Regions from separate parts of the Pantoea sp. SGAir0418 genome, predicted to be linked through region 2. Evidence: riboswitches for the same ligand, from Rfam matches in the RefSeq annotation. Region 2 holds a riboswitch; each other region holds the start of a gene.
The links. A riboswitch is a leader RNA that binds a small molecule or an ion and turns the genes downstream of it on or off. The one in region 2 is predicted to bind thiamine pyrophosphate.
Positions count from the first base shown of each region.

Region 1 (7,539 bases), 1.8 Mb from region 2:
CTTTCTCTGCGATCACATCAATCAGTTGAGTCTTGTTCATAAGTTATCCTTAAAGTGTATTTATCGCTTGCTAAGCAACGAGTGCGAGGGAAAAGCCATATTCTGGCACTCTTCAGCCTGCACGCACCGATAGCCACAATTTTCAGCCCCCCAAATGTAGACCAGACAGGGGGCTGATGTGAAGCCTCCAGGCGCGGTAATTCGGGCCTGAAGTCACGTTTTCTCGCCTTATTGCTGAAAAATTATACCGATGTTACTGATTCCGGCTTCACGCAGGTCTGCACGTAGCCCTTTGATTAGCTCCAGGTCCCGTTCTTCGCACTCTGCCAGCAGGCGAAAAATCTCCCACTGCAGGTCCCATTCGTCAATTACCGCCTGGTTGTCACGCAGCTCTTCGTCGCTCATTTCGCGACCGGCCTGGGTCATTTCGAGGATGGCCACGGTGGTGATCGACGTGCGGCTGACTTCGATGGCGTGCTCCAGCGTTTCACCGCTCAGCTGCGCGTGCAGGAGTTCACTCAGCGCCACGCAGGCATCAATCGCCGGGTGCACGCCGTAAACGTCAAAGTCGTCACCGTTTGGGATCGCCGCTTCCAGTTTCTCCAGCTGGCTGTCGAAATTGATTTTGGCATCCTTCACCGTCAGGCTTTCCCACACCAGGTCGAGAATGCGGCGATAGAGCTGCGGATCGGCAAACTCGGTCTGCTGACAGAAGGCCCAGTAATTGGGGAACATCCGCTCGCACAGACAGGCCATAAAGGTCATGTGCTGCCAGCTTTCCAGCTTCGCCAGACGCAAATGGACGGGGTTCTGTAACATCAAACTTACTCTCGGTAGATTAGCTGGCGGCAGTGTACCGCAAAAGCCGCGTACAAACAGCGTTAGCGCGCATTTTGCCACTTCACAAAAGCGGGACGGCCAGACGCCACGGCATCGGCCCAGCGCGTTGGCTCCGGCAAGCGGTAGCCAGCCATGCAGGCTTCAACCCAGTGCAGTGCGCTATCGAGGCTGACGCGGTGGCCGGTTGAGACAAACAGCGGATTGCAGCGCGTCTTGCTGCGCCACACCCAGGCAATCTGCTCGCCTTTATCCATCAGCGGCTGACGACTGCCCGGTGCCGCATCCAGCTCAGCGAAACGGCCGCACAGGCGCTTTTTCGCTACGCCGATGGTTGGCACATCCAGCAGCGAGCCGAAATGCGCAGCAACGCCCAGCCGGCGCGGATGAGAGATGCCATGGCCGTCGACGAACAGCAGATCGGGCCGCTGCGACAATTGCTGCCACGCCGCCTGCAGCGCTGGAATTTCGCGAAACGAGAGAAAACCGGGGATATAAGGCATGGTGGTCGCGACACGCGCGATGCGATGCTCCACCAGCGTTAATGAAGGGTATTCGAGGATCACCAGGGCGGCGCGCGTTACCTCGCCGCCCTGTTCAAAACCGACATCGGCGCCGCCAATGAAGCGCGGCGGCAGTACGTCAAAATCATCCTGCCGCACCACGCTGGCGGCGAGCTGTACCTGTTGCTGTCGTAGTGCGGCTAAATCCATGCTTATCCCTGATGATATGGTCGTGATAGCCGATGCACCGCCTCCACAAACGCGCCAGCGTGCTCTGGCGGAACATCCTGATGAATCCCGTGACCGAGGTTGAAGACGTGGCCTTCGCCTGCGCCAAAGCCTTCCAGAATCCCTGCCACTTCCTGCTCAATTCGTGCAGGGGGTGCATACAGCATAGACGGATCCATGTTGCCCTGCAGCGCGACTTTATCGCCCACACGGCGCCGCGCTTCGCCAATATCGGTGGTCCAGTCAAGGCCCAGCGCATCACAGCCGGTGGCCGCCATCTCTTCCAGCCACTGGCCGCCGCCCTTGGTAAACAGGGTGATGGGCACGCGTCGTCCTTCGTTCTCATGCAGCACGCTGTCGACGATTTTGTGCATGTAATAGAGCGAGAACTCGCGATAGTCGCGCCCGGTCAGCACGCCGCCCCAGGTATCAAACACCATCACCGACTGCGCACCCGCTTTAATCTGCGCGTTGAGGTAAAGGATCACGCTCTCTGCCAGCTTATCCAGCAGCGCGTGCAGCGTCTGTGGCTCGGCGTACATCATCTTCTTGATTTTGGTGAAAGCCTTGCTGCTGCCGCCTTCTACCATGTAGGTTGCCAGCGTCCACGGGCTGCCGGAGAAACCGATCAGCGGCACTTCGCCCTTGAGGTTATGACGGATGGTGCGCACCGCATTCATCACGTAACCCAGCTCCTGCTCCGGATCCGGCACCGGCAGTTTATCCACATCGGCACGGCAGGCGATGGGGTGGGAGAAACGCGGGCCTTCGCCGGTCTCAAAGTAGAGCCCCAGGCCCATCGCATCCGGAATGGTCAGGATATCGCTGAAGAGGATCGCGGCATCCAGCGCATAGCGGCGCAGCGGCTGCAGGGTAACTTCGCACGCCAGCTCCGCGTTCTTACACAGCGACATAAAATCACCGGCCTCAGCGCGCGTGGCTTTGTATTCCGGCAGGTAACGCCCGGCTTGTCGCATCATCCATACCGGGGTGATATCCACCGGCTGGCGTAACAGGGCGCGCAGATAACGATCGTTCTTCAGTTCACTCATAATGGGCTCTCTCATGCTAAGGCCGGCAGTGTAGCATTTTCACGCCGCGCTGGCGCGACACAGCGCAACCGTATCTTCAATCAGCCGGCGCGCCACGGTGCCCGGCGGCGGCAACAGGGGCAGATCATCGTAGCGATACCAGCCAGCATCCAGCAGCTCTTTACCATCGTGCTGCAGCTCGCCGCCATCGTACTCCGCCATGAACGCCATCATCAGCGAGTGCGGGAACGGCCACGGCTGCGAGGTCACGTAACGCACATTTTTTACCCGCACGTTGCTCTCTTCCATCACCTCGCGGGCCACCGCCTGCTCCAGCGTTTCGCCGACTTCGACAAAACCGGCCAGCACGGTGTAGATGCTGTTGCGATGGCGCGCATGGTTTGCCAGCAGGATCTCCTCACCGCGACGAATCGCCACAATGATGCAGGGGGCGATTTGCGGATAGTAGCGCTCGCGGCAGTGGCTGCACAGGCAGGCAAATTCGCGCTTGCTGTGCTGCATTTCATGGCCGCAATAGCCGCACCAGCGATGCGAACGGTAGAACTCTGCCAGCTGCACGCCGCGCCCGGCGAGCTGAAACAGACCGACATCTTCGTCAATTAGCTGGCGCACCGAGGCCATATTGTCCGGACGCGCTTCGCATACCAGCCAGACGTTTTCGCCCTGCCACTCGCCAATCACTCTGCCGCTGCTGCCGGTCAGGCCAAACTCGCCGGATAAGCCATGCGGCAACTCGCCTTGCGGCAACCAAAGTTTCTGCGCGGAGCTGACAATCCACCAGCCAGCGTCTACGCTTGAGATCTCACGTTGCATCTTAATCGTTGTCCTTAGCGTCAAATGGCACGCTGAAATCCTGATGTTAAGTGTGTAATAAACAACTATAACTCACCTGGAGCCCCGTATGCTTACCCAGTTAGATAACCTGACCGAGCGTGTAGGTGGCGGTAATGAATTAGTCGACTCATGGTTGCGCGCCCGTCGACAGCTGCTCGTCACCTATTACGAGTTAATTGGCATGAAGCCGAACAAAGAAGCGCTGACCGCGCTGGATGAACAGGCGCTGGATGCGTTTTGCCATCGTCTGGTGGACTATCTCTCTACCGGCCACTTCAGCGTTTACGAGCGCATCATCAGCGAGATGTCCGGCGACAGCCCGATGATTGCGGCGGCGCAGATCTATCCGGCGCTGGAAGGCAATACTGAACGTCTGATGCAACTGTATGACAGCCATCTGCAACAGGCCATTAATGACGACAACTGCGTGGATTTCCAGCAGGCGCTGTCAGAAGTGGGCGAAGCGCTGGAGTCACGCTTTACGCTGGAAGACAAACTGATTCAGCTCGCCTGGGATAATCAGCTGGCGCGCCCGCCGGTAGCCAATGACAGCACCATTGCTCGTCCAGCCTGAACCGCTGCAGTTGTAAAAGACTTGTTATTCAGGAAAAGCCCTTTTATGCTGAATGGGCTTTTTTATTGTCTTTTTTAACGACAATCCACAATCAAACTTTGCGATATAAGCGCAGCGTGCAGCAGTCAGTAAAGTCGCTTATCGCGTAAAACGTAAACTTGTCGGAGTGCCCTTAGGGGCTGAGACCGTTAATTCGGGATCCGCGGAACCTGATCAGGTTAGTACCTGCGAAGGGAACAAGAGTAGATGTGATCAGCACGGTGCAGTCAGGCGCCCGCACCGTTTCTGTTACTCCTTCCGGACTCCGGACAAGCAGCTTCCCCTTGTTTTCAGGAAACTTGCTATGTCTGATGCTAAAACCTCACGTCGTGAACAACGCGCGCAGGCGCAAAAATTTATCGATTCGCTCCAGGGAACCGCCTTCCCTAACTCAAAACGTATCTGGATCAGCGGCAGCCGTGCGGATATCCGCGTCCCGATGCGCGAAATTCAGCTCAGCCCGACGCACACCGGCGGCAGCAAAGATCATCCGCAATACGCAGACAATGAACCGGTGCCGGTGTATGACACCGCCGGTGCCTATGGCGATCCCCACGCGACCATCAATGTGCATCAGGGTCTGGCAAAATTGCGCGCCGGCTGGATCGCCGAACGCAACGACAGCGAAACCATCAGCGCACTCAGCTCAAGCTACAGTCAGCAGCGGCTGGCGGATGACGGGCTGGATCATCTGCGTTTTGAACATCTGCCGCTGCCGCGCCGGGCCAAAGCGGGTCGCCGCGTCACGCAGCTGCATTATGCGCGTCAGGGCATCATCACGCCGGAGATGGAGTTCATCGCGCTGCGCGAAAACATGGGACGTGAGCGTATCCGCAGTGCAACGCTGTTGCAGCAGCACGCCGGCCACGGCTTTGGTGCGCAGCTGCCAGAGAATATCAGCGCCGAATTCGTGCGCGCTGAAGTGGCCAGCGGCCGCGCCATCATTCCTGCCAACATCAATCATCCGGAATCGGAGCCGATGATTATCGGCCGCAATTTTCTGGTGAAGGTCAACGCCAACATCGGCAACTCGGCGGTAAGTTCGTCGATTGAAGAGGAAGTGGAAAAACTGGTGTGGGCCACGCGCTGGGGGGCAGATACCGTGATGGATCTGTCGACCGGCCGCTATATCCATGAAACGCGCGAGTGGATTTTGCGCAACAGTCCGGTGCCGATCGGCACGGTGCCAATCTATCAGGCGCTGGAAAAGGTCAACGGTATTGCAGAAGATCTTAACTGGGACATTTTCCGCGATACCCTGCTGGAACAGGCTGAGCAGGGTGTTGATTACTTCACCATTCACGCGGGCGTGCTGCTGCGCTATGTGCCGATGACCGCACAACGGCTGACCGGCATCGTGTCGCGCGGCGGCTCAATCATGGCGAAGTGGTGCCTGTCACATCATCAGGAAAACTTCCTCTACCAGCATTTCCGCGAAATCTGTGAAATCTGCGCCGCCTATGATGTCGCGCTGTCGCTCGGTGATGGTTTACGTCCCGGCTCGATTCAGGACGCCAACGACGAAGCCCAGTTTGCCGAACTGCGTACCTTAGGCGAGCTGACGCAAATCGCCTGGCAATATGATGTGCAGGTCATGATTGAAGGCCCCGGTCACGTGCCGATGCAGATGATCCGCCGCAATATGACCGAGCAGCTGGAACACTGCCATGAAGCGCCGTTTTATACGCTGGGCCCGCTGACGACCGATATCGCGCCGGGCTACGATCATTTCACCTCCGGGATTGGCGCCGCCATGATCGGCTGGTTTGGCTGCGCGATGCTGTGCTACGTCACGCCGAAAGAGCACCTTGGCCTGCCGAATAAAGAGGATGTTAAGCAGGGGCTGATTACCTACAAGATCGCCGCGCACGCTGCCGATCTGGCTAAAGGCCATCCCGGCGCGCAGATCCGCGACAACGCCATGTCGAAAGCTCGCTTCGAGTTCCGCTGGGAAGATCAGTTTAATCTGGCGCTCGATCCGCATACCGCGCGGGCCTATCACGACGAAACTCTGCCGCAGGAATCCGGCAAAGTGGCCCACTTCTGTTCCATGTGCGGCCCCAAATTCTGTTCAATGAAAATCACCCAGGAAGTGCGCGAATTTGCCGCCCGCCAGCAGGCGGAAGCCCAGCCGATAGCGCTGGGCATGGCGCAAATGTCCGATGCCTTCCGTAGCCGTGGCGGCGAGCTGTATCACGCCGCCGATGCCCTGAAAGAGGAAAAATGATGACTGAAGCCTTCCCTGCCACCGCGCCAAAACTGGGGCTCTATCCGGTTGTCGACAGCGTGTTGTGGATTGAACGCCTGCTGGCAGCCGGCGTGCGCACCCTCCAGCTGCGCATCAAAGATGGCGATGATCGCCAGATTGAAGCCGCAGTACGCGATGCCATCGCCCTGGGCAAACAGTACGGCGCGCGGCTGTTTATCAACGATTACTGGCGCTTAGCGATTAAGTACAACGCTTATGGTGTGCATCTTGGTCAGGAGGATCTGGATGTGGCCGACCTGGACGCTATCCGCCACGCCGGCTTACGCCTGGGTCTGTCGACACACGATGACGCCGAGCTGGATCGCGCGCTGGCGCTGCGTCCGTCCTATATTGCGCTCGGCCACATCTTTCCGACACAAACCAAAGAGATGCCCTCTGCGCCGCAGGGCATAGCCGAGCTGAAGCGCCATCTGGCGCGGCTGCAGCACATTCCCACCGTAGCGATTGGCGGCATTTCGCTGGCACGCGTGCCGGAGGTGCTGGCGACCGGCGTCGGCAGCATTGCCGTGGTCAGCGCGATTATCCAGGCGGAAGACTGGCAGGCGGCGACCCGCCAGCTGCTGGCGCTGGTAGAATCCCCAGAGCATGTCGCAAAAGCGTTGTAACTGACTGCAACGGCGCTAAAAATCCGCGAATACGGCGCGCAAACGGCAGCAGTCAGGGCTGGCGCGACCGGGGACAATCGCTAAAGTGAGCCTGCCCGCTGTCGCTTGCAGCGGGCCAGGGCTGGCTTCCCCGACTCTCTGTCCGGCCCTGCCTTTCCACCGTTATTCTGTCAGGGAGGTAGTATGGCGCGTTTCCGCACTGCAGGCCTGCATGGCACGCTCCACGGCTGCGCCGAGGCTGGCAATCGCCTGCTCGGTTTGCTCATTCATTGGCAGACCATAATTGAGGCGCAGGCAGTTGCGATATTTACCCGCCGCCGAAAACAACGAACCGACCGCCACCTGGATTTTCAGCTCCCGCAGTTCCGCATTCAGCCGCACCGCATCGAAGGCTTCCGGCAGCTCAATCCACATCAGGAAACTGCCCTGCGGCCGCGAGACGCAAATACCGCAGGGAAAATAGTGGCGCACCCAGCAGCTAAACGTCTCATAGTTACGCTGATACACATGGCGCATGCGGCGCAAATGCGGCAGGTAATGGCCCTGACGAATAAACTCTGCGACCGCATACTGCGGCTGCGTTGCCGTCGAACCGGTG
Region 1 is NZ_CP027911.1:3,747,913-3,755,451, forward strand. Features, by position in the region: gene hupA (nucleoid-associated protein HU-alpha) at 1-40, opposite strand, end outside; gene C1N84_RS17480 (YjaG family protein) at 229-819, opposite strand; gene nfi (deoxyribonuclease V) at 882-1,550, opposite strand; gene hemE (uroporphyrinogen decarboxylase) at 1,553-2,620, opposite strand; gene nudC (NAD(+) diphosphatase) at 2,660-3,433, opposite strand; gene C1N84_RS17500 (Rsd/AlgQ family anti-sigma factor) at 3,522-4,028, shown strand; TPP riboswitch at 4,181-4,281, shown strand; gene thiC (phosphomethylpyrimidine synthase ThiC) at 4,372-6,294, shown strand; gene thiE (thiamine phosphate synthase) at 6,294-6,941, shown strand; gene C1N84_RS17515 (aminotransferase-like domain-containing protein) at 7,104-7,539, opposite strand, start outside.
Region 1: linked by a shared signal. The riboswitch ahead of thiC (phosphomethylpyrimidine synthase ThiC) and the one ahead of thiM (hydroxyethylthiazole kinase) in region 2 are both predicted to bind thiamine pyrophosphate.

Region 2 (7,539 bases):
GCTGGACGAAATCTTCCAGATTGAGGTCAATATCGTCGATGCGCGAAGAGAGCTTGGCCGCGTAGTAGTAGCGCAGGCTGTCGGCATCAAGATGCTGGAGCCAGGTGCTGGCTTTGATGAAGGTACCGCGCGATTTCGACATCTTTGCGCCGTTCACCGTGACATAACCATGCACAAACAGGTTGGTCGGCTTGCGGAAATTGCTGCCTTCCAGCATCGCTGGCCAGAACAGGCTGTGGAAATAGACGATGTCTTTGCCGATGAAGTGATACAGCTCGGTGCTGGAATCTTTCTTCCAGAACTCGTCGAAATCGATGTCGCCGCGTTTGTCGCACAGGTTCTTGAACGACCCCATGTAGCCGATGGGCGCATCCAGCCAGACGTAAAAATATTTGCCCGGCGCACCAGGGATTTCGAAGCCGAAGTACGGCGCATCGCGGGAGATATCCCACTGTTGCAGACCGGCTTCAAACCACTCCTGCATCTTGTTTGCCACCTGCTCCTGCAGCGCACCGGAGCGCGTCCACGCCTGCAGCATCGCGCTGAAGGATGGCAAATCGAAGAAGAAGTGTTCAGAATCGCGCATCACCGGCGTCGCACCTGACACCACCGATTTCGGCTCAATCAGCTCAGTCGGGCTGTAGGTCGCGCCGCACACTTCGCAGTTATCGCCGTACTGATCGGGCGATTTACATTTCGGACAGGTGCCTTTGACGAAGCGGTCAGGCAGGAACATGCCTTTTTCCGGGTCGTACAGCTGCGAAATGGTGCGGTTTTTAATGAAACCGTTCTCTTTCAGGCGCGTGTAAATCAGCTCAGACAGCTGGCGGTTTTCGTCGCCGTGCGTGGAGTGGTAATTGTCGTAGCTGATGTTGAAACCTGCGAAATCGGTCTCATGCTCCTGCTTCATTTCCGCAATCATCTGCTCCGGCGCGATACCCAGCTGCTGGGCTTTCAGCATGATCGGCGTGCCGTGGGCGTCGTCCGCACAGATGAAGAACACCTGATTGCCACGCATTCGCTGGTAACGGACCCACACGTCAGCCTGAATGTGTTCAAGCATGTGACCTAAGTGGATAGAGCCGTTTGCGTACGGCAGGGCGCACGTTACCAGTAGTTTTTTAGCGACTTGAGTCATAATTTGCGTAGCATTCCGTGAATAAAAAATCGGGCTTAGATGTTAACCGAAGCACCCTCTGGCGTAAACACAGCAGCTCGGCCACGTCACTTTTAGCGCCTATCTGATATGATTGATGGCACACCGCCATCGTCTGGCGTCATGACTAAATAAGGAGTTGGGATGACCGCACAATCCCGGGACCATCATTCACCTGAAGCGTTGCGCGCCGTGGTTATCGGCGTGCTGAGCGAATTTGAGCATCCGACGCTGCAACACAATCTGACTACCCTCAAAGCGCTGCGCCACGTGGCGCTGCTCGACGACAAGCTGCACATTGAACTGGTGATGCCATTTGCCTGGGCCAGCGCGTTTGAGGCGCTGAAAGCCCAGACCAGCGCGGAGCTGCTGCGCCTGACCAACACGCGCGCCATCGACTGGCGGCTGCGTCATGACATCGCCACCCTGAAACGCGTGAAAAATCAGCCGGGCGTCAATGGGGTGAAAAACATCGTCGCCGTCAGCTCCGGTAAAGGTGGCGTGGGCAAATCCAGCACCGCCGTGAATATGGCGCTGGCGCTGGCGGCCGAAGGCGCGCGCGTCGGTATTCTTGATGCGGATATTTACGGCCCGTCGATCCCGGACATGCTCGGCACCGAAAAGCAGCGTCCCACCTCGCCGGATGGCACGCACATGGCGCCGATCATGGCGCACGGTCTGGCAACCAACTCTATCGGCTATCTGGTGACCGACGATAACGCCATGGTGTGGCGCGGACCGATGGCCAGCAAGGCGCTGATGCAGCTGCTGAACGAAACGCTGTGGCCGGATCTCGATTACCTGATTCTGGATATGCCGCCGGGCACCGGTGACATTCAGCTGACGCTGGCGCAGAACGTGCCGGTGACCGGCGCGCTGGTGGTGACCACGCCGCAGGACATTGCGCTGATTGATGCGCGCAAGGGCATGGTGATGTTCGAAAAAGTCAGCGTGCCGGTGCTGGGTGTGGTGGAAAACATGAGCATGCACATCTGCAGCGAATGCGGCCATCACGAGCCAATCTTTGGTACCGGCGGTGCGCAGAAGCTGGCTGAGGATTATCACACCCGCCTGCTGGCTCAGCTGCCGCTGCACATTAATCTGCGCGAAGATCTCGACGATGGTGAACCGACCGTGATTCGCCGTCCGGAGAGTGAATTCACCGCGCTGTATCGTGAACTTGCGGGCCGGGTTGCCGCCCAGCTTTACTGGCAGGGTGAGGTGATTCCGGGCGACATCGCCTTCCGCGCGGTTTAAGCCTTAGCTGCCGCTGGTGCGTGACGCCAGCGGCAGGTGCATCAACACGTACTGACCCTGTTCGCTCTCTCCCAGCGCTTCGCGCTGCCAGCCGTGCTGCTGATAAAACTGCAGCGCCGCTTCGTTCTGGAGCAGACATTTCAGCGCGCCGGTGGAGGTAAAACGCTGCTGCACCGCGTTCAGCAGCGCACTGCCGACGCCCTGGCCCTGAAAGGCCGGATCGACATACAAACTGTGCAAAAAATTATCGTTATCCATCACGCCGGCAAAGCCTGCACGGTGGCCGTCGATCTCCGCTACCAGTACCGTTTCACCGGGGATAATCGCGTCGAAATCTTCCAGCTGCCAGTCGTCGCCGGCCAGCCATGTCCAGTTATGACGGCGCGCCGCGAGATACAGCGTGCGTAAAAAAGGGCGGTCGGCTTCTTCAAAAAGACGAATTTTCACTTCCAGACTCCATGACGAGTAAGCGGGCACGTTTTGTAGCGGCGTTGTGCACGCAGTTGAATCGTGCAGCAAAGATGATTGAATGTTTATAAAAAAATAGCAGTTGCCGCGCGTAAAGATAAAGCCTGTTAACTCTGCAGCTTTTCTGTGTAGAATGCCGCGGCAAGCCGCATCAAATCTGGCGTCGGCACTTTGATAGCTTTTGATTATCTGATTGATAACGTCTGCATATTAGAAGTTGGCCCGAAAATTATGTAGCCTGCATCACATCTTTTTAACGGAGGTCACCCATGTCTATCATCAATACCAAAATCAAACCGTTCAAAAACGCTGCATTCAAAAACGGCGAATTCATCGACGTAACCGAGAAAGACGTTGAAGGTAAATGGAGTGTTTTCTTCTTCTACCCGGCTGACTTCACCTTTGTATGCCCGACTGAACTGGGTGACGTGGCAGACCACTACGAAGAGTTCCAGAAACTGGGCGTAGACATCTACTCCGTTTCAACTGACACGCACTTTACCCACAAAGCCTGGCACGGTTCTTCAGACACCATCGCGAAAATCCAGTATGCGATGATCGGCGACCCGACCGGTGCTCTGACCCGTAACTTCGAAATCATGCGTGAAGCAGAAGGTCTGGCTGACCGCGGTACCTTCATCGTTGACCCGGAAGGCATCATCCAGGCCATCGAAATCACTGCAGAAGGCATCGGCCGTGACGCGTCTGACCTGCTGCGTAAAGTGAAAGCGGCTCAGTATGTGGCTTCTCACCCAGGTGAAGTTTGCCCGGCTAAATGGAAAGAAGGCGACGCAACGCTGGCTCCATCACTGGACCTGGTTGGCAAAATCTAAGTTACCAACGCCCTTTGATCTTTCTTCCATCGGGTGCTGCGGCACCCGATTTTCTTCACAGGAACTCACTATGCTCGACACCAATTTAAAAACCCAGCTCAAGGCCTACCTTGAGAAACTAACGAAACCGGTTGAGTTGATTGCCACACTGGACGATGGCGCAAAATCCGCAGAGATCCGTACTCTGCTGACCGATATCGCGAGTCTGTCTGATAAAGTCAGCTTCCGTGAAGAGAACGATCAACCGGTACGTAAACCATCATTCCTGATTACTAACCCAGGCAGCCACAGCGGTCCGCGCTTTGCCGGTTCGCCAATGGGCCACGAATTTACCTCACTGGTGCTGGCACTGCTGCAGACCGGTGGACATCCGTCGAAAGAGGCGCAGAGCCTGCTGGATCAGGTTGTTGCGCTGGACAGCGACCTGCATTTCGAAACCTATTACTCTCTGTCGTGCCACAACTGTCCGGACGTGGTTCAGGCGCTGAACCTGATGGCGGTGCTCAACCCGCGCATCCGTCACACCGCCATCGACGGTGGCATGTTCCAGAATGAAATCACCGAGCGCAACGTGATGGGCGTGCCGGCGGTTTACCTCAACGGCAAAGAGTTCGGTCAGGGCCGCATGAGCCTGGCAGAAATCGTCGGTAAGGTAGACACCAACGCGGACAAACGCGCGGCAGAAGAGCTGAACAAGCGTGATGCGTATGAAGTGCTGATCGTCGGCAGCGGCCCGGCGGGCGCTGCGGCGGCCATCTACTCGGCGCGTAAAGGCATCCGTACCGGCCTGATGGGCGAGCGCTTTGGCGGCCAGGTGCTGGACACGGTTGACATTGAAAACTACATCTCCGTGCCAAAAACCGAAGGGGCGAAGCTCGCCGGTTCCCTGCGTGCGCACGTTGATGACTATGACGTTGACGTGATCGACACCCAGAGCGCCATCAAGCTGATTCCGGCAGCGAAAGAGGGCGGTCTGCACGCCATCGAAACCGCGTCCGGCGCGGTGCTGAAATCACGCAGCATCATCATTGCTACCGGCGCACGCTGGCGCAACATGGGCGTTCCGGGCGAAGAGCAGTATCGCACCAAAGGTGTGACCTACTGCCCGCACTGTGACGGCCCGCTGTTTAAAGGCAAACGCACGGCGGTGATCGGTGGCGGTAACTCCGGCGTTGAAGCGGCCATCGACCTGGCCGGTATTGTCGAGCACGTTACGCTGCTGGAATTCGCCAGCGAAATGCGCGCCGATAAAGTGCTGCAGGATAAACTGCGCAGCCTGAAAAACGTGGATGTAATCCTGAACGCGCAGACCACCGAGGTGACAGGCGACGGCAGCAAAGTTACCGGTCTGACCTACATCGACCGCAATAACCAGACCAGCCACGAACTGGCGCTGAGCGGTATCTTCGTCCAGATTGGTCTGCTGCCCAACACCAACTGGCTGGAAGGCGCAGTCGAGCGCAACCGCATGGGCGAGATCCTGATCGACGCCAAAGGCGAAACCAGCCTGAAAGGCGTATTCGCCGCCGGCGACTGCACCACCGTGCCGTACAAGCAGATTATCATTGCCAGCGGTGAAGGGGCCAAAGCGTCACTGAGCGCGTTTGATTACCTGATCCGCACCAAACCGGCTGAATAAGTTTTGCGATAGCCACGCAAGCGCCCCGCAACCTGTGTTGCGGGGCTTTTTTTTATCCCAGCCAGCGACGCGCCTGTTCATCGCTGATATCGCGATAATAGATTTTATGGATACGTTCGCCGCAGCGTTTGCATTCGGCTTCGAGGTACGTGGAGTACCTGTAGCGGCCGCCGGGGGCGACGGCGCCCTGACGGGAAATGGTGATATTGTGCCAGTGATGCGCGTGCGGAAGAAAACTGAATAAAGTCATTAGCGATTCCGGGTGAAGGTGAAATAGCGATCTTCAAATCCGGAAGGGAATTAGGCCGTGTTACGCTGCCGGCCGGTTTGATATTAATCAAGTTGCGCGCTTTCTTCTGTTTATTTCCCGCCTACTGCCCCGGCAGATTAAATTAACTATCCTGATGAATTTTAGGGCTTTTAGGAAAATTGATCTCCGTCGATTTGTTTATATTTTCCTGATGATCAAAAAATCATGAAAATTGATGGCGCACGTATTTTTGCTCATCGTTGCCCGGCAAAAAAAGCGCACCCGCCGCAGGATTTACAACTTTAAGCTGACCCTTTATGCTGTGAAGGCATGTCTGACATGGACGTGCATGACTCGGGGTGCCCTTCTTTGTGAAGGCTGAGAAATACCCGTAATACCTGATCTGGATAATGCCAGCGTAGGGAAGTCAGATGCCTGACCGCATTCGCCTTCCTGATTGCCGGTTGGGAGCCTTATGACACAGCCTGACCCTCTTTCCCCGGCGCAACTCGCGCACTCTCTGCAACTGCTGCGGCAGCAGGCACCGCTGGTGCACTGTATGACCAACGACGTGGTGCAAACTTTTACCGCCAACGTGCTGCTGGCGCTGCAGGCTTCACCCGCGATGGTGATTGATGGCGATGAAGCGGCGCAGTTTGCCGGTTTCGCCGATGCGCTGCTGATCAACGTCGGTACCTTAACCCGTGAGCGTCGCGATGCAATGCTGGCGGCGGTACAGGCCGCTAACCAAGCCGGTACGCCGTGGACGCTCGATCCGGTGGCGGTAGGCGCGCTAACCCTGCGTACGGAATTCTGTCAGCAGTTGCTGAGCCTGCGACCGGCGGCCATTCGCGGCAACGCTTCAGAGATTCTCGCCTTAGCCCACCAGGCCACGGGCGGACGCGGTGTGGATAGCGTGCATCAGGCCGATGCTGCACTGAACGCCGCGCAGCAGCTGGCGCAACGCTGCACGACTATCGTTGCGGTAACCGGCGAAGTCGATTACGTTACCGATGGCCGCCAGACGCTGGCGATTCCCGGCGGCAGCCCGCTGATGACGCGCGTGGTCGGCACCGGTTGTGCGCTATCCGCCGTAGTCGCGGCGTGCAGCAGCCTGCCGGGCGAGCGCATCCAGCACGTGGCAGCGGCCTGCCGCGTAATGTCACTGGCGGGAGAGCAGGCCGCGCGCAGCGTGGCAGGGCCCGGCAGCTTCGTCGCCGCTTTTCTCGATGCGCTGTGGACGCTGGAGGTGGCGGCATGAAACGCATCAATGCATTGACCATTGCCGGCACTGACCCCAGCGGCGGCGCGGGTATCCAGGCCGATCTGAAAGCGTTTTCCGCGCTCGGCGCGTACGGCACCAGCGTGATTACCGCGCTGGTGGCACAGAACACCCGCGGCGTGCAGTCGGTGTATCGCATCGAACCGGCATTTGTTGCGGCGCAGCTCGACTCGGTGCTGGACGACGTGCGCATTGACGCTGCGAAAATCGGTATGCTGGCGGAGACGGCGATCGTTGAGGTGGTGGCAGAGAAGCTGAAACGCGCCAGCCTGCCGTTTGTGGTGCTGGATACGGTGATGATTGCCAAAAGCGGCGATGCGCTGCTGTCGCCCGATGCGGTAGCCAGCATTCGTGAACGGCTGCTGCCGCAGGTATCGCTGATCACGCCCAACCTTCCGGAAGCCGCGGCGCTACTGGGTTGCCGCATGGCGCAGGACGAAACGACTATGCTGCAGCAGGGCGATGCGCTGCTGGAACTGGGCTGTGAAGCGGTGCTGATGAAGGGCGGTCATCTCAGCGATGCGGAAAGCCCGGACTGGCTGATCACCCGCGCCGGCCGCCAGCGCTTTACCGCGCCGCGCGTTAACACCCGTCATACGCACGGCACCGGCTGCACGTTGTCGGCGGCGCTGGCGGCATTGCGACCGCGCCATG
Region 2 is NZ_CP027911.1:1,485,600-1,493,138, forward strand. Features, by position in the region: gene metG (methionine--tRNA ligase) at 1-1,138, opposite strand, end outside; gene apbC (iron-sulfur cluster carrier protein ApbC) at 1,301-2,413, shown strand; gene C1N84_RS06750 (GNAT family N-acetyltransferase) at 2,417-2,860, opposite strand; gene ahpC (alkyl hydroperoxide reductase subunit C) at 3,151-3,714, shown strand; gene ahpF (alkyl hydroperoxide reductase subunit F) at 3,785-5,353, shown strand; gene C1N84_RS06765 (hypothetical protein) at 5,406-5,603, opposite strand; TPP riboswitch at 5,949-6,045, shown strand; gene thiM (hydroxyethylthiazole kinase) at 6,079-6,864, shown strand; gene thiD (bifunctional hydroxymethylpyrimidine kinase/phosphomethylpyrimidine kinase) at 6,861-7,539, shown strand, end outside.

Region 3 (7,539 bases), 1.8 Mb from region 2:
TGCGCACCCTACAGCAAACGCGTCAGTAATTTGGTCGCCATTTATGGCGACCTTCAATCTCCACACCGCCCTCACCGCGCATCGCGCACCCGCGCCGCCAGCACCAGCGCCACCACCGCCATCACCAGCGCCAGCCAGTAAACCGACTCATGGCCAAAGCGCTCACTCAGTATCCCCTGAATCAGGCCGGCGATAATCAACCCGGTTGAAATCGAGGTGGTGAACATGGTGGTCGCCGCACCGGCACGGCCCGGCATCAAATCCTGAAACCACAGCATACCTATGCCGGCGATGATGCCGATAAACGCGGCGTTAAATAGCTGCAGCACCATCAGCGCGGTTTGAGAACGGAACAGCACCAGCCCGAGATAAAACACAATCGCCGCTACCAGCGCCAACAGCATCAGCTTGCGCTTGCCGTAGCGCTTCGCGTAATGGCCGGCCAGCAGCATGATCGGAATCTCCAGCCCGGCGGCGGTGCCCATCAGCAGACCCGCCAGCTTCTCCGGCAGGCCAAGGGTTGCGCTGATATACAGCGGCATATCAATGATATACATGGTATTACACGCCCACATCACCACCGAGGCGATAAACAGCAGCCGCACCTGGCTGTCTTTCCACGGGCTGAGCTGCATCAGCACCTGCTCCGGCGTAGCGGCGATGCGCGGCACCGAGGGCAGCGTGCGCCAGATCAGCAGCATACTCAGCAGAAAAATCACCGCCGCCACGCAGAATAGCGTGACGAAGCCGTAGTTGAGCGCCAGCGCGAACGACAGCGGCGGCCCAATCACCCACGCCAGCGACAGCTGCGCGCGCATCACCGAACTGAACATCACTACTTCACGCGCCGACTGATCGGCATATTCACGCGCCAGCGCGAAGATCTGCGGAATCGCCACGCTGGCCAGCGCCGACAGCAGCACGCCGAGGGTGATGAGCGTCAGATAGTGACGGTTAAAGGCAAACAGTAGCGCGTTGGCCACCGCCATCAGGCAGCAAAACAGGACCAGATGACGGCGATCGCCACGGTTATCCGAACGCTTCGCCATCAGCAGGCTGATTACGATCCCGGCGACGGCGTTGATGGTAAAGAACAGGCCGACCCAGAACGGTCGCACCTGCACCTCGCGCGTCAAAAACAGGCTGAGCGTCGGCGCCTGTAACGCCCCCGCCACGCCGACCATAAACGACACCGCCATAAAGGAGAGGTAAACCGGATTCAGGCGGCGCGGCCGCGGTAACAGCGATTTCATGCAGAAATCCCTTTGAGGAAAAAGACCGGGAAAAAACAGCGTAGAAGATTCCACAGCAAAACGAAAAAAGCCAGCAGAGAAAAACTCCGCTGGCGGTGAAATTGCACCCTACTCAGAAAAGGTTCCACGTCGGCGGAACCGCTGGCAGAGCGCCATTCATTGCTGAATGCCTCCCGCTCTTCCATTGCCCGCCAGTATGCCTCTAATATGGGGCAGGAAAAACTGAGCGAAGTCGAGAAGGAGTTCCCCTTTTATGTCCTCTGCGCGTCTGCAACAGCAATTCATTCGCCTGTGGCAACACTGTCAGGGCCAGGATCAGGAAACCACGCTGAGCGAACTGGCCGAACTGCTGCACTGCTCACGCCGCCACATGCGTAACCTGCTGAACGCCATGCAGGCGGCGGGCTGGCTGATCTGGCAGGCTGAAGCCGGTCGCGGTAAACGCTCGCTGCTGAGCTTCTGCTACACCGGACTGGCGCTACAGCAGCAGCGCGCAGAAGACCTGCTGGAGCAGGATCGCATCGACCAGCTGGTGCAGCTGGTGGGCGATAAAAACCAGGTGCGGCAGATGATTGCCGCGCACCTTGGCCGCAGCTTTCGCCAGGGCAAGCATATTCTGCGCGTGCTCTACTACCGGCCCTTGCCTAACCTGCTGCCCGGCTCGCCGCTGCGCCGTTCAGAAACCCACCTGGCGCGTCAGATATTCAGCGGCCTGACGCGTATAAATGAGGAAAAGGGGGAAATCGCCGCCGACATCGCCCATCACTGGCAGCAAACCTCTCCGCTGCACTGGCGCTTCTTCCTGCGGCCGGCAATCCGCTTTCATCATGGCCGCGAGCTGGAGATGGAGGATGTCATCGCCTCGCTGGAACGGGTGCGCAGCCAGCCGCTGTTTTCGCATATCGACCAACTGCACTCGCCGGCGCCGTGGACGCTGGATATCCATCTCAGCCAGCCGGACTGCTGGCTGCCGTGGCTGCTGGCCAGCGTCAGCGCCATGATTCTGCCGCGTGAATGGCCGACACTGCGCCACTTCGCCCGTCAGCCCATTGGCACCGGTCCGTACAGCGTGGTGCGCAATCAGCAAACCCAGCTGAAAATCGCCGCGTTTGATGACTACTTCGGCTACCGCGCGCTGATTGATGATGTCTCGATCTGGGTGCTGCCGGAGATCAGCGATGAGCTGGTCTACGCCGGTGTAAAACTGGAAGGCGAAAACGACGACGAAAAATCGGAAGAGAGTCGCCTCGAAGAGGGCTGCTATTTTCTGCTGTTCGATCAGCGCTCTGAACGCGGGCGCGATGCCGGTTTCCGCCGCTGGGTGAGCGATCTGCTTAACCCTATCGCGCTGCTCAATCATGCCGGCGTCGGCTATCAGCGCTACTGGTTCCCGGCTTATGGCCTGCTGCCGCGCTGGCACCATCGGCGCGATATCACCCCAGCCCACAAGCCCGACGGCGTGACCCAGCTGACGCTCAGCTGGTACAGCCACCACGTCGAACACGAGGGCATCGCCAATGCGCTGCGGCCACTGCTGGCGCAGCAGGGCGTTGAGCTGATTACCCGTGAAGTGAGCTACGAAAGCTGGTTCGACGGCGCGGGCGAGAGTGACATCTGGCTGGGCAGCGTCAACTTTACCCTGCCGCTCGACTACGCCCTGTTCGCTCAGCTCTACGAGCTACCGCTGATGCATCACTGTATCCCGCTGGACTGGCAGGCCGACGCCGCGCGCTGGCGAGAGAAAGCGCTGCCGCTGGCGGAGTGGAGCAAACAGCTGGTAAACAGCGACTATCTGCATCCGCTGTTTCATCACTGGCTGCTGCTGGAGGGCCAGCGCAGCATGCGTGGCGTGCGACTGAACACGCTCGGCTGGTTTGACTTCAAGTCTGCCTGGTTCGCCCCGCCGGAGCTGTAAAAAGGGCAGCATCGGACAACACGACCGGCAGGTGAACCTTTCGCGTTGTCCTGTAAATGTCTAGAATATGTCGTTCTCAACGGGGTGCCGGTTAACTGGCTGAGAGAGACCCGTCGAACCTGATCCGGCTCGTACCGGCGTAGGGATTTGAGATGCTCCGCCCTCAGATCCTTTGCGACGCAACCTTACCTTCTTCTTAAGGAACGCAAAGTGTTAAATAAAGTTCTGCCCCTGTTGCTGCTGATCGCGGCGCCGGCTCTGGCGGCCAAACCCGTCCTCACCGTGTATACCTACGACTCGTTCGCCGCCGACTGGGGCCCCGGTCCGGCAGTGAAAAAAGCCTTTGAGGCCCGGTGCGGCTGTGAGCTGAACTATGTGGCGCTGGAGGATGGCGTATCGCTGCTTAATCGCCTGCGTATGGAAGGAAAGAACAGCAAGGCCGACGTGGTGCTGGGGCTGGACAATAACCTGATTCAGGCGGCGGAAAAAACCGGCCTGTTCAGCAAAAGCACGGTGGATACCCGTGCACTGCAGCTGCCGGACGGCTGGCACAATGACACTTTTATCCCGTTTGATTACGGCTACTTCGCGTTCGTTTACGACAAAAACAAGCTAAAGAATCCGCCGCACAGCCTGAAGGAGCTGGTCGAAAGCCCGGAAAAATGGCGGGTGATTTATGAAGACCCGCGCACCAGCACGCCGGGGCTCGGTCTGCTGCTGTGGATGCAGAAAGTGTACGGCGATGACGCGCCGGCGGCCTGGCAGAAGCTGGCCAGCAAAACCGTGACCGTCACCAAAGGCTGGAGCGAAGCTTATGGTCTGTTCCTCAAAGGCGAAAGCGATCTGGTGCTGAGCTATACCACCTCGCCGGCTTACCACATTATTGAAGAGAAAAAGGATAACTACGCCGCCGCGCCGTTCAGCGAAGGCCATTATCTGCAGGTAGAAGTGGGCGCGCAGCTCGCCAGCAGCAAACAGCCGCAGCTGGCGCAGCAATTCATGCAGTTTATGGTGTCGCCAGCGTTTCAGCGCACCATTCCCACCGGCAACTGGATGTATCCGGTGATCAAAAGCGATTTACCCGCCGGTTATCAGGCGTTGCCGGTGCCTGCGAATGCGCTGCAATACACCCCGACAGAGGTGGCTGACCATCGCGCGGCGTGGATTAGCGCGTGGCAGCGCGCCGTCAGCCGCTGATGCCCGGCTGGCTACTGCCCGGAGCGCTTAGCGCGCTGCTATTATGTGCGGTCGCGCTGCTGGCGCTCGGTGCCCTGCTGCTCGCCGCGCCGGCCACCGACTGGCGCGCGCTGCTCACTGACAGCTATCTGCACCATGTGCTGGCGTTCTCCTTTGAGCAGGCGCTGCTGTCAGCGCTGCTCTCGGTGCTGCCGGCCATTCTGCTGGCCCGCGCGCTCTATCGCCGCCGCTTTACCGGCCGCACGCTGCTGCTGCGCCTGTGCGCCATGACGCTGGTGCTGCCGGTGCTGGTCGCCGTATTCGGTCTGCTGAGCGTCTACGGGCGCAGCGGCTGGCTGGCGCAGCTGTGCACCACAGTCGGTATCGATTATCACTTCTCGCCCTATGGCCTGCAGGGTATTTTGCTGGCGCACGTGTTCTTTAATCTGCCGCTGGCGACGCGCATGCTGCTGCAGGCGCTGGAGAGCATTCCCGGCGAGCAGCGCCAGCTGGCGGCGCAGCTCGGTCTGCGCGGCTGGTCGCTGTTTCGCCTGCTGGAGTGGCCGTGGCTGCGCCGTCCGCTGCTGCCAACGGCGGCGCTGATCTTTATGCTGTGCTTCGCCAGTTTTGCCACCGTGCTGGCACTGGGCGGCGGTCCGCAGGCCACCACGCTGGAGCTGGCCATTTATCAGGCGCTTAGCTTTGATTACGATCCCGGCCGCGCCGCGCTGCTGGCACTGTTGCAGCTCGGCTGCTGTCTGCTGCTGGTGCTGCTTAGCCAGCGCTTCAGTAAAGCGATTCCGGCCGGTAGCCAGACGGTGCGCGGCTGGCGCGATCCGCAGGATTCCTGGCACGCACGCATCGCGGATACGCTGCTGATTACGCTGGCACTACTGTTACTGCTGCCACCGCTGGCGGCGGTGCTGGTCGACGGCTTACGCGGCGGCATTGCCGGCGCGCTGCAACAGCCCGCGCTGTGGCAGGCCACGTGGACGTCGCTGCGCATCGCACTCGGTGCCGGTGTGCTGTGCGTGCTGCTGACCATGATGCTGCTGTGGAGCAGTCGCGAACTGCGCCAGCGTCAGCAGCGCTTCGCCGCGCAGGCCATGGAACTCAGCGGAATGCTGATTCTGGCAATGCCGGGCATCGTGCTGGCGAGCGGGTTCTTTCTGCTGTTCAACGCCACCGTTGGCCTGCCGCAGCGTGCCGATGCGCTGGTGATCTTCACCAACGCGCTGATCGCCATCCCCTACGCCATGAAAGTGCTGGAAAATCCGATGCGCGATCTCAGCGCGCGCTACGCTCAGCTGTGCGCCTCGCTGGGCATCAGTGGGTTTACTCGCCTGCGGCTGATTGAACTGCGGGCGCTGAAACGTCCGCTGGCACAGGCGCTGGCTTTTGCCTGCGTGCTGTCGATTGGGGATTTCGGCGTGGTGGCGCTGTTCGGCAGCGCCGATTTCCGCACCCTGCCGTTTTATCTGTTCCAGCAGATTGGCGCCTATCGCGGTGCCGATGGCGCGGTAACCGCGCTGCTACTGCTGCTGTTATGCCTGCTGCTGTTTACGCTGATGGAAAAATTACCGGGTCGCCATGCTGACACTGAATAACCTTACTTATCTCTACCTGCATCTGCCGATGCGCTTCAGCTTTAGCGCACAGGCCGGTGAACGTCTCGCCATTCTCGGCCCGAGCGGCGCGGGCAAAAGTACCCTGCTGAGCCTGCTCGGCGGCTTTCTGCCGGTGAGTCAGGGCAGCCTGCTGATCGATGGCATCGACCACACCCGTAGCGTGCCTTCCGCGCGGCCGGTATCAATGCTGTTTCAGGAGAACAATCTGTTTCCGCACCTGACAGTGCAGCAAAATCTGGGGCTGGGCCTGCATCCCGGCCTGAAGCTGACGCGCGAACAGCAGCAGCAGGTACAGCAGATTGCGGAGCAAACCGGGCTGGAATCGATGCTGACGCGTCTGCCCGGCCAGCTCTCCGGCGGTCAGCGACAGCGCGTGGCGCTGGCGCGCTGCCTGCTGCGCAATCAGCCGGTACTGCTGCTGGACGAGCCGTTTTCGGCACTCGATCCGGCGCTGCGCAGCGAGATGTTACAGCTGGTGCGCGCGGTGTGCGAGGCGCGCACTATCACGCTGCTGATGGTGTCGCACAGTCTGGAGGATGCGCAGCAGATTGCGTCACGCAGCCTGGTGATTGTTGACGGTCGGGTGTACTGGGATGGCAGCACCGCCAGCCTGCTGCGCGGAGAAAGCCCGGCGGCCGCCATCCTTGGCGTATCACCGCGTTAAGCGAAGAACACTTTCCACAGCAGCTGCAGGAAAATCGGCATCATCGGGTGGAACAACAGTGCAATAAAGGCACCCACGCCGATGAGCGCCATCAGCGGAGCCAGCCAGCGCAGCCGCGCCAGTGGCAGATAAGGCGTGGCCCAGTCGACGCTTTTGCCGCTGCGCCACCAGCGCCACAGCAGCCAGCCGCCGATCCACAGCAGCAGCGCCACCGCCAGTAGCAGCCATTTGAAGCTGTCGCCCTGCGCCGCCTGCGGCACGTCGATCGCCACGCCCGCCAGAATGCCCGGCATCAGGTAAGCCGGCGGCCACAGGATGCAGCCGATAATGTTCGGCGGCAGGAATTTACGCACCGGCAGCTCCAGCATGCCGGCCGCCAGCGGAATCAGCGGACGCGTCGGTCCGACAAAGCGCCCCACGAGGATGGTAAACATGCTGTGCTGATGCAGCGCGTGCTCGGTTTTATCCAGCAGCCCTTTGTATTTTTGCAGGTATTTCCAGCGGTGCAGCGGTCCCTGGAATTTCCAGCCAATGCCGTACGACACCCAGTCGCCAATCAGACAGCCGGCCAGCCCGGCGGCCCACGCCGGATAGAGCCCGATTTGTCCGCTGCCCACCAGCGCGCCGAGGCTGGCCATCAGGACCGTTCCCGGCAGCAGCAGGCCGACAAACGCCAGCGACTCAAGAAAGGTCACCAGCGCCACGGCAATCAGCGCGTACTCCAGCGATTGCGTAAACAGGTGTTGGATCCAGGCTTCCATAACTATCCTCTGCGGAATATAGAGGCTGGATTGTCCTGAGACAGCCCCACAGCGTCAAGCAATTCCCCGCGCTGCCGCACGCCCGCGCCGCACAGACGACGGCACCACCGGCAGTACACTGTATAAACATCCATGATATACT
Region 3 is NZ_CP027911.1:3,292,958-3,300,496, forward strand. Features, by position in the region: gene C1N84_RS15470 (MFS transporter) at 72-1,253, opposite strand; gene sgrR (HTH-type transcriptional regulator SgrR) at 1,507-3,168, shown strand; TPP riboswitch at 3,239-3,332, shown strand; gene thiB (thiamine ABC transporter substrate binding subunit) at 3,379-4,365, shown strand; gene thiP (thiamine/thiamine pyrophosphate ABC transporter permease ThiP) at 4,341-5,951, shown strand; gene thiQ (thiamine ABC transporter ATP-binding protein ThiQ) at 5,935-6,636, shown strand; gene C1N84_RS15495 (DedA family protein) at 6,633-7,397, opposite strand.
Region 3: linked by a shared signal. The riboswitch ahead of thiB (thiamine ABC transporter substrate binding subunit) and the one ahead of thiM (hydroxyethylthiazole kinase) in region 2 are both predicted to bind thiamine pyrophosphate.